Regions from separate parts of the Paenibacillus sp. FSL M7-0896 genome, predicted to be linked through region 2. Evidence: predicted binding sites of a transcription regulator. Region 2 holds the regulator's gene; each other region holds the start of a gene.
What was found. The regulator Rex, encoded in region 2, represses fermentation and respiration genes when NADH is low (regulators of the CRP and FNR family bind a similar motif). The targets are predictions, from matches to a motif close to TTGTGAAATATTTCACAA.
Positions count from the first base shown of each region.

Region 1 (3,283 bases), 2.7 Mb from region 2:
GGTGTGGTCATTGCCGGTCTGTCCCTGGAGCGGGTCGAGCGGCTGGTTCTGATGAATGAGTGGACGATTATTGCGATTCTGGTCTCGGGAGCCTTGCTTGGAGCGGGAGGAGCATTCATTCTGGCGGCCCGGATCAAGCGGATGGTGTTCGGGATGGAGCCGGAGGACATCTCCAAGCTGCTCCAGGAACGCAGTGCGATGCTGGAATCCACGCGTGAGGGAATTATTGCCGTAGATCAGGAGGCGCGGATTACCATCCTTAATATGGAAGCACAGCGGCTTCTGCGGGCAGCGGGGATTGGCGGGAGCGCCATGAACCGGCAGATTGCCGAGTATTGGCCGGAGCTGGGTCTTGAGCAGGTATTGGCTGAGGGAGAGGGGATACAGGACCGGGAGCTGGAGCTGGGAGACAGCTCTCTTTTGGTGAACAGCCTGCCAGTCCGGGTGAACGGGAATATCGTTGGCGCGATTGCTACCTTCCGGGATGAAACCGAATTGGCTGTGCTGGCAGAGAAGCTGTCGGGAGTCTCGGTCTATGCAGAAGCGCTGCGCTCCGGTGCCCATGAGTTCATGAACAAGCTGCATGTCATTATGGGCATGACGCATATGGGTCTGTATGATGAGCTGCAGCAATATATTCTGGGAACGGTAAGCAATTACCAGAAGGAGATCGGGTCGATCACAAGACAGATCAAGGACCCGGTGCTGGCCGGATTTCTGCTGGGGAAGCTGAGCCGGGCACGCGAAGCGGGGATGGAGCTGCTGCTGACCGGAGACAGCTATCTGCCGGAGCCGGCTGATCCGCAGGTGATTCATGAGCTGATTACGATTGCCGGCAATCTGCTGGATAATGCTCTGGAGGCGCTGGGGGAGCTCTGTGAGCAACCCGTGAAGCGGGTGGAGCTTGCTTTTCAATATGAAGAAGGGCGGCTGCTATGCGAGGTTAGCGACAACGGTCCGGGAATTCCGGCGGGTCTGGGGGATAAGATCTTCGTTCAGGGCTACTCCTCCAAGGGTGAACAGCGGGGAATCGGCCTATATCTGGTGAAGAAAAGTGTAGACAAACTGGGGGGTCATCTTGAGCTTGCCGCCGGCTGCGGGCCGGGAGCACATTTTATCGTGGATGTGCCTTATGAGGTGAAGGAGGAGGAGGGTGTGTGAACATTTAAGGTCTGCATACCCGCTTACTTTAGTTACAAAACTCTTTAATAATTTACGGAAGGTTCCACAAACCGCTTCTTTGGCGCTATGATAATTGTGAAAATATGCACAAGGGGGCACAACTCACATGAATAAGAGATTAACAGCGGCGCTTATCCTCATTCTCTCCGTGATGCTGGTCATTGCAGGCTGCGGAAACAACAATGCGGGCAGCAGCAAGAATGAGAGCAAGGGAACAAACAGCGCGACCACAGAGCCTGCAGCAACGGCTACACCTAAAGAGACAGCAGAGGCCGTATCGGGGGCATCCGAAGCGAGCTATACTCCGTATGATCAGTTAAAAGATAAATATGATATCGTCATCGTCGGCGCGGGCGGTGCGGGAATGTCTGCTGCACTGGAAGCCAAAGCGGCCGGCATGAACCCGGTCATCCTGGAGAAGATGCCGGTAGCTGGCGGCAATACTACGAAATCCTCCTCGGGAATGAATGCCTCGCAGACCAAGTTCCAGAAGGAGCAGGGCATCGAAGACAGCAACGAACTGTTCTATGAAGAGACCCTTAAGGGCGGACATGATACGAACAATAAGGAGCTGCTGCACTTCTTCGTGGATCAATCCGCAGGGGCCATTGACTGGCTCGATTCCATCGGAATCCGCTTGAACAATATTACGATTACCGGCGGAATGAAGGAGAAGCGTACCCATCGTCCGGAGGACGGCTCGGCCGTGGGACAATATCTTGTAGCAGGACTTGTCCGCAATGTTCAGGAGCAGGGAATTCCGCTGTTCGTCAATGCGGATGTGAAGGAGCTTACGGTACAGGACGGTAAGGTGAACGGCGTGAAGGTGCTGTTCAACCAGGCCGATGACAAAACGATCAGCGCAGAAGCAGTTATCGTAACCACCGGGGGCTTCGGTGCCAACAAGGAACTGATTGCCAAGGTTCGCCCGGATCTGCAAGGACTGGTAACGACCAACCAGATTGGCAGCACCGGCGATGGCATTGCCATGATTGAGAAGGTCGGCGGAACTACCGTAGACCTGGATCAGATTCAGGTTCACCCGACTGTACAGCAGGAGAAATCCTACCTGATCGGTGAAGCGGTCCGGGGAGAAGGGGCTATTCTTGTATCTGCTGAGGGCAAGCGCTTCGGCAATGAGATGGATACCCGTGACAAGGTGACGGCTTCAATTAATACACTTCCTGAGAAATCCGCTTATCTCGTGTTCGACGCCGGAGTGAAATCCCGTGTCAAGGCGGTAGATCAATACATCAAGATGGGTGTAGTCAAGACCGCAGATACCATCGAGGCACTGGCGGATCAGATGAAGGTTCCAGCCGCTGCACTTAAGACCACCGTGGAAACATGGAACAGTGCGGTGAAAAGTAAGTCGGATGCCGAGTTCGGCAGAACAACCGGTATGGATAATGATCTGTCCGGTGCTCCGTATTATGCGATTCAGATCGGCCCTGGAATTCACTATACGATGGGCGGAGTGGTGATCAACACCAACACTGAGGTCTTGAACAAAGACGGCAAGGCGATTACGGGCCTGTTCGCGGCAGGAGAAGTGGTCGGCGGGCTGCACGGTGAGAACCGTATCGGCGGTAACTCGGTAGCCGAGATTATTATCTTCGGACGTCAGGCAGGGATTAAGTCGGCTGAATTTGTAAAAGCGCAATAAGCTATTATCCTATATTGTTCTCATGTAAAAGGGATGCTCTGCAGCCATCAGGCTATGCGGGCATCCCTTTCTGTGTTGCAGCTCTAAGGCTGTATCGCCGGGGAGGGCGCAGGCTTGGCCGACCGGGTCAGCGAGAACAGCTCCAGCTCCGGACGGCTTTTGCCGGCCAGCGTATCGGCAAGCAGCTCGGCGGCAATCATGCTGTAGACCGTGCCGTTTCCGCCATAGCCTTCAATGAAGTAGCAATGCGGAAATTCCGGGTGCGGCCCCATATAAGGCAGTCCGTCACGGGTGGAGCCGAAGACCGCTCCCCAGGAATATTCGGCCTTGATTCCTTGAAGTTCCGGGAACAGGGCCGTAAGCTCTTCGACCAGACGCTCACACTGGGAGAGGACCCTTACCTCACGCCGCTCCACGCTGGTAAGCTGCTCATCC
Region 1 is NZ_CP150250.1:1,686,211-1,689,493, forward strand. Features, by position in the region: gene dcuS (DcuS/MalK family sensor histidine kinase) at 1-1,161, shown strand, start outside; gene MKY12_RS07055 (flavocytochrome c) at 1,289-2,848, shown strand; gene MKY12_RS07060 (FAD-dependent oxidoreductase) at 2,932-3,283, opposite strand, start outside.
Region 1: MKY12_RS07055 (flavocytochrome c) is a predicted target of Rex. The motif match lies at 1,256-1,273, and genes of this name have one in related genera.

Region 2 (3,283 bases):
TGCCATTGCTCAGTTCCTCAGCATACAGGTCATTGTCGCCTCCGGCAGGCTTGCCCTCCAAGGTGAAACGGACCCACACCATCAGCTCGGTCCCTGATTCATTTTTACCGGTCAGCACCCAGTAGATCTCATTCTCATTCCATACAGATTTCTGGGCCTTGGTTACCTCTGTTAGTCCGGCACGCGCCCGGGCCAGCTCCTTGGCCTCACTCCGCTCGTTCCACTGGTCCTTCATAATGTAGGCATAGAACTGGCTAAGTCCGAACAGAAGGAGCAGCACCACGGTAATCCCCAGCCAGATCCATTTTCTCCTCTTCTTCTTCACCACGCTGCTTCCTTTCCCGTTCCCTTGAATTACCGTTTAAGCAGGCTCTCGAACGTCTCCTGTGCTTTGCGGCGGATGGCTTCTTCATCAAGTGTCAGGCATTGTCCATGCTTCACAACCTGCTGGCCGTTCACCCATACATGCTCCACATCCTTGGCACTTGCCGAATATACGGCATGGGAGAGCAGATCGGTATGCGGCAGCAGATGAGGCTGGTCAATATCAAGTGCGATGAAGTCGGCCTTCATTCCTGCTGCAAGCCGGCCCACCCCGCTTAGGAAAATAGACTGCGCCCCATACTCCGTAGCCATCAGAAGCGCCTCAGGAGCCGGTACCGCTGTAGGATCACCGCTTACGCCCTTGTGGATCAGAGCCACCAGCCGCATCTCTTCGAACATATCCAGATTGTTGTTGCTCGCCGCACCGTCTGTCCCCAGAGAGACCTTAACCCCGGCTCTCAGCAGCTCAGGAACACGGGCTACCCCGCTGGCCAGCTTCAGGTTACTGCCGGGGTTATGCGACACGCCAACGTTATGGCGGGCCAGGATACCGATCTCTTCATCGTTCAGATGAACCCCGTGGGCAATGAGCGAAGGACGGGTGAACATCCCGAGCTTCTCCAGATGCGCGACCGGACGCAGGCCGTAGTCGGCCACGTTCTGTTCCACTTCATGGCGCGTCTCGGACATATGGGTGTGCATTGGCAAGTCCAGATCATGGGCAGCCTGCACAAACTTCATGAAAAACTCTGGAGGACAGGTGTACGGGGCGTGCGGTGAGAGCATGGTCGTAATTCTGCCGTCAGCCTTGCCGTGCCAGTTACGGGCAAAAGCAATCGCCTCAGCAAGCTTCGCTTGCTGTACCTCTTCCGGGCACAGCCCAATTACGCCGCGCATCAGCACAGCACGAATACCGGACTGCTCCGTTACTTCCGCTACCCGGTCCATATGATCATACATATCGAGGAAGGTGGTTGTGCCGCCCTTCAGCATCTCCAGCACGGACAACGAGGTTCCCCAATATACATCATCACCAGTGAATTTCTCTTCCATCGGCCACATCTTCTCCTGCAGCCAAGTCTGAAGCACCATATCGTCACCGTACCCGCGCAGCAGTGACATTGCAGTATGACCATGGGTATTTACCAGACCAGGCATGAACAGCAGACGGCTGCCGTCTACGACCTGTGCGCCATCCTCCACTACCGGCTCAGCTTCACCTATGTAAGTAATCAAATCATTCTCCAGGGTCATGTACCCGCTCAGTACCGGCTTGTCACTGCCCGGAACCAGGAAGTGCCCATTCTTGATTATCGTGATCTTACTGCTCATCTTCAGCCTCATCCTTTCCATCATGCAAATAATAGGCCAAGCTCTGCAGATCTGTGGTGAAATCTGCGGCATGAATCCGGATATTGGCAGGCGTCTTGAGAATAACCGGTGCGAAGTTCAGAATCGCTTCGATACCGGAATCCACAAGAATATCAGCTACGTTCTGGGCTTCGCTGTCAGGCACGGTAATAATCCCGATCCGGATGCCCTGCGAGCGGATGGTACTGCTTAGCTCCTCCATCGGCTGCACAACCAGCGAGTTGATCTGCTGGCCCACCTTCGGCGGGTAGGCATCGAAGATGGCAGTAATCTTCATCGTATCCTTCAAGTAAGCGTTGTAGTTAGACAAGGCATGACCGAGGTTACCGGCTCCAACCAGTGCAACATTAATTTGCTGGTCAAGCTTCAGGATATGGCGGATCTTCTCAATCAGATAAGATACATCATAGCCGATGCCTTTTCTGCCAAAATCACCAAAATAAGCCAAATCCTTACGGATCTGGGCGGGATTTAGGTCAAGCTTCTGGCCCAGCTCCTGAGAAGAGACTGTGGAGATTTCACGTTTTTGGAGATCGTTCAGGAAACGCAGGTACACTGGGAGCCTGCGCACGACGGCCTCCGATATTTTATCCGATTTCATGTATTCTCCTCCTTAAAAGTTTTGTTAGCCTACACTTCATTCCGTACAATTATAGCAACCGTGCCCCGCCGCCTGCCGGAGTGGCAGGACAGGCGGGAACGGATCTTCAGGATAATCATGACTTATTAATAATAGCAATAGCAGATGAATTAGGAAACCCCGCCGTCATCCAGCCATTCGGCAATTCTCGGGACCATCTGCTCGGTGAGCATATGCTCCATCTTGGGACCGGGGAGCGAGTACAGAAAGTACTTTCCGTAATGCGATTCAATCACTCTGGTATCGTACACAATTACGATGCCCCGGTCCTGCGCCGTGCGGACCAGCCGCCCGAAGCCCTGCTTGAAGCGGATGACAGCCTGCGGCACGGACAGCTTCATGAACGGATTCTTCTTCTGTGCCTGAAGCAGCTCTGACTTCGCTTCTGCCAGCGGGTGATTCGGCGGCTGGAACGGCAGTCTGACAATCGCCAGGCAGGTCAATGCTTCTCCAGGGATATCCACCCCTTCCCAGAAGCTGCTGGTACCCAGCAAGACCGAAGCCGGGCTGTCCTGGAAGCGGCGGATCAGCTTGCTCCGGCTGCCGCCTTCCACACCTTGTCCGAGTACCGCGATATCCTGTGAGGCAAGTGCCTCCTTCAGCGGTTCATACACCTGGCGCAGCATCTTGTAGGAGGTGAACAGCACCAGCATCCGCCCCCGTGTTGTTACAGCTGTCTCGGCAAGGGAGTGCACGAGGGTGTCCACGAAGCGGGCATCCCCAATACTCCCCTTGACGCTCGGGAAGTCCCGGGGAATGACCAGGAGAGCCTGCTCACGATACTTGAATGGCGACGGAAGCAGTGTTGTCATCAGACGCCGCTGCTCTGCAGCCTCGCCAAGACCCAGGTTATCAATCATGAACTGGAAGGATTTATCCACGGATAAGGTGGCCGAGGTCAGGATAATGCTCTTCTTCTTATCGAAGAACAGCTCCCTGAGCTGGGTG
Region 2 is NZ_CP150250.1:4,424,931-4,428,213, forward strand. Features, by position in the region: gene MKY12_RS19085 (DUF5590 domain-containing protein) at 1-325, opposite strand, end outside; gene MKY12_RS19090 (amidohydrolase) at 355-1,656, opposite strand; gene MKY12_RS19095 (redox-sensing transcriptional repressor Rex) at 1,646-2,296, opposite strand; gene dinG (ATP-dependent DNA helicase DinG) at 2,446-3,283, opposite strand, start outside.

Region 3 (3,283 bases), 250 kb from region 2:
AGTCGATGGCGAGTTGACGAGAATACGTCCGGTCTGCAGACGGTTGGAGAACTTCATGATTACTTCTTCGTTGTTGGAATGGATAGCCGAGCTGTGGCCCATGCCGCCAAATTCAACGATTTGAGCTGCGCGTTCGATACCCTGGTCAGCATTCTTCACTTTGTAGCAAGCCAGAACCGGGCTCAGCTTCTCAGCGGACAATGGATATTTAGTACCTACACCTTCAAGCTCAGCTACCAGGATCTTCGTTCCGGCAGGAACCTGAATGCCGCACATTTCAGCGATCTTCACAGCGGATTGGCCAACGATAGCCGGGTTAACTGCGCATTTCTCTACGTTCATTGCGCCACTGGTCAGCTTAGCTGCTTCTTCTTTGTTCACAAAGTAACAGCCGTTTGCAATCATTTTCTTTTTCACTTGATCGAAGATGGCTTCTTCAATGATAACTGCCTGCTCGGAAGCACAGATCATACCATTATCAAAAGTCTTCGACAGGATAAGGTCTGTTACAGCCTGATCAATATCAGCACTCTTCTCAATGAAGGCAGGCACGTTACCAGGACCTACGCCGAGTGCCGGTTTGCCGCAGCTGTAAGCTGCCTTGACCATTGCCGATCCGCCGGTTGCCAGAATCAGTGCAACATCCGGATTGTTCATCAGTGCGTTTGTTTTGTCCATCGTAGGAAGCTCAATCCATTGGATGAAGTTCTCAGGTGCGCCTGCTGCTACGCCTGCATCATGCAGAATTTTGGCTGCTGCCGCACTGCACTCTTGCGCTGACGGGTGGAAACCGAATATAATAGGGTTACGTGTCTTAGCGGAAATCAAAGCTTTAAACATCGTGGTGGATGTTGGATTGGTTACCGGTGTGATACCCATAATGATTCCGACTGGTTCAGCAATCTTCTGGAAGCTGTCATAAGCGTTATCCTCAATAACGCCTACAGTCTTGTCGTACTTAATACCGTGCCAGATATATTCAGTGGAGAAGATGTTCTTTGTAATTTTGTCTTCGTATACTCCGCGTCCTGTTTCTTCAACAGCCAGTTTTGCCAGGTACATATGCTTGTCGAGTCCGGCCAGCGCCATTGCATGAACGATTGTGTTTGTCTGCTCTTGATCCAGGCCCATGAACGCTTCGTGGGCTTTCTTTGCTTTATCCACCAAAACCTGAATATACTCTTCAGCGGTGGTTTGTTTCACTTGGGCGGCGACTTCGTTTTTAACTGCCATCTCCCTCGTCCTCCTGTCAATTTTTAGGTTGTTTCTTTCTATACATTTATCTTAGCACATCCTTTTCACCTTGTATAGTGAAATCTTTCACAAAGTTTAAAGTTTTTTTTGAGTTGTTTTCAAAGCGCTTTCATTCGATCATTTACCGGTATTTTTTCCACATTATATGTAATATTTAATTAATATTTGTCTATTCTGCGAACGCAATACGATAGTCTGCAGCGTTGATGGCCCATCTTGCCTTGCAATGCCGGTTGGGCTTCGGGAATTTTGCTCATGAATGCCAAGCCTCCACTTCGGTTCATCCGTCGCTCTTCTACAGACTCACTCTGACGGTGAATATAAATATAAATCTCTGCCAAGTGGAAACGGCTTTGCCGTCCTTTTAAAGGACGGTAAATTACCCTGCGGGTGAACGATGCTAATGCCTCTCTCACCCGCCGCTTTTAAGGAGCAGTAATGGTAATGTTGCAGTTTTTGCAGGATTTCTCTATAACTTTTACGGGTTGCAAGTACAATGTTGCATTATTTGCACAAATTTCGGTGTTTAGAGCACGTTAGCGCTGAATTTGTTGCAGTTCGTGCAGGATTTCAGCATAGAACGCTTCTTTGGGGCAGTAATGTTGCACTTTTGGCAGGATTCCTCTTAAAATGTTATTGGCATAATTTCCTGAAAGGAAAAAAAAGAGACAGCATCTCTGCTGCCCCCCTTATTCATCTCTTCCCCTAAGTCTAGAAAGAGACATCCCAGGCTACTCCACCTTAATGGTATCGAAAAATTTCTTCTGTACGGTTGCGGCTGCTGCATCAAGCTGGGCCTTCGAGTCCGTGCCTTCCTTGGCGAACAGCTCCTGAATGACATTGGACATGGTTGCATAGTAGTCCTGGGTATTGTACTGCGCCTCAGGCTTGCCGTCGAGCAGAGCCATAATATCTGTATTGTATTGATATACAATATCAGAGTATTTGTCATACACTGCTTTGGTCTTCTTGCCGAAGTCGGAATCGGCAGCATAGTAATCCAGAAGCGGCGGAATGAAGTATTTGCCGTCCGCCTTGCGCTGCTGCAGAATGGCATCGAGCGCATCCAGGCCTTTATCCGAGAAATAGTCGAAGGTAATATAACGGAAGGCCATCTCCTGCTCATCCTTGCTGGCATTAGGGTTGATGACCAGATAGTCGCCGCCGAGAACACCGGTATGCTTGCCGCCCTTCTCAGCCGCAGGCATTGGATAGGTCAGCACATCCTCCGGTTTGAAGCCTCCCTGATTGAGCGCCTGTTCAATGACGCCATCGGAGCCGGCCATTACCATCGCGGTACGGCCCTGCTGGAAGGCACCTACAGCATCGCCCCAGCCGAGCGCCCAATCCTGGGGAACCGCTTTGGCTTCCCATCTCAGCTTTTTATAGAAGTCCAGCGCTTTAACACCAGCTTCGGAATTGAAGGTGGCCACCACCTTTCCGCCCTCAATCTTCTGAATCTCCCCGCCTGCTTCGAACAGGAAGTTGGTCCAGTTCCAGCCGGCTTCGTTGCCTTTGCCCATCGGGGCAATCCCGGAGATACCTTTCTTGGGATCAGCCACTCCTTTGGCTGTGTTCAGCATGTCGTCCCAGGTCCAATCCATTGGAGGTACGGCTACACCTTTGTCATCCAGCATCTTCTTGTTGATCATTGTTGTAGTGACGTAACCCTTTTGTGTAACCCCATACACCTTGCCGTCAATGATGAACTGGTTCTGCAGCACAGGATTGATCTGATCCTTGAACTCATAGTTATTCCACAGATCGGTGATGTCGGCTACCCAGCCCTTCTCAATCAGGAATTTAGCTTCGGTGGCATACGTGTTGAAGAAGGTCGGCGCTTCATTCGCTGCCATCTTCACCCCGATCTCGCTTACATTATACTGCCAGTCGTCCTTGACGATCTCCACGTTCGGATAGACTTCCTGGAACCGCTTGATTTTGTCATCCTCCTGCGCTCTCACCTCGGTCAGGTCCGGCGTAGGATAGTGGATTTTGATTGTCACCTTTTTCTGGGTGATATCGTCAG
Region 3 is NZ_CP150250.1:4,677,436-4,680,718, forward strand. Features, by position in the region: gene adhE (bifunctional acetaldehyde-CoA/alcohol dehydrogenase) at 1-1,233, opposite strand, end outside; gene MKY12_RS20335 (extracellular solute-binding protein) at 1,986-3,283, opposite strand, start outside.
Region 3: adhE (bifunctional acetaldehyde-CoA/alcohol dehydrogenase) is a predicted target of Rex. The motif match lies at 1,309-1,326, and genes of this name have one in related genera.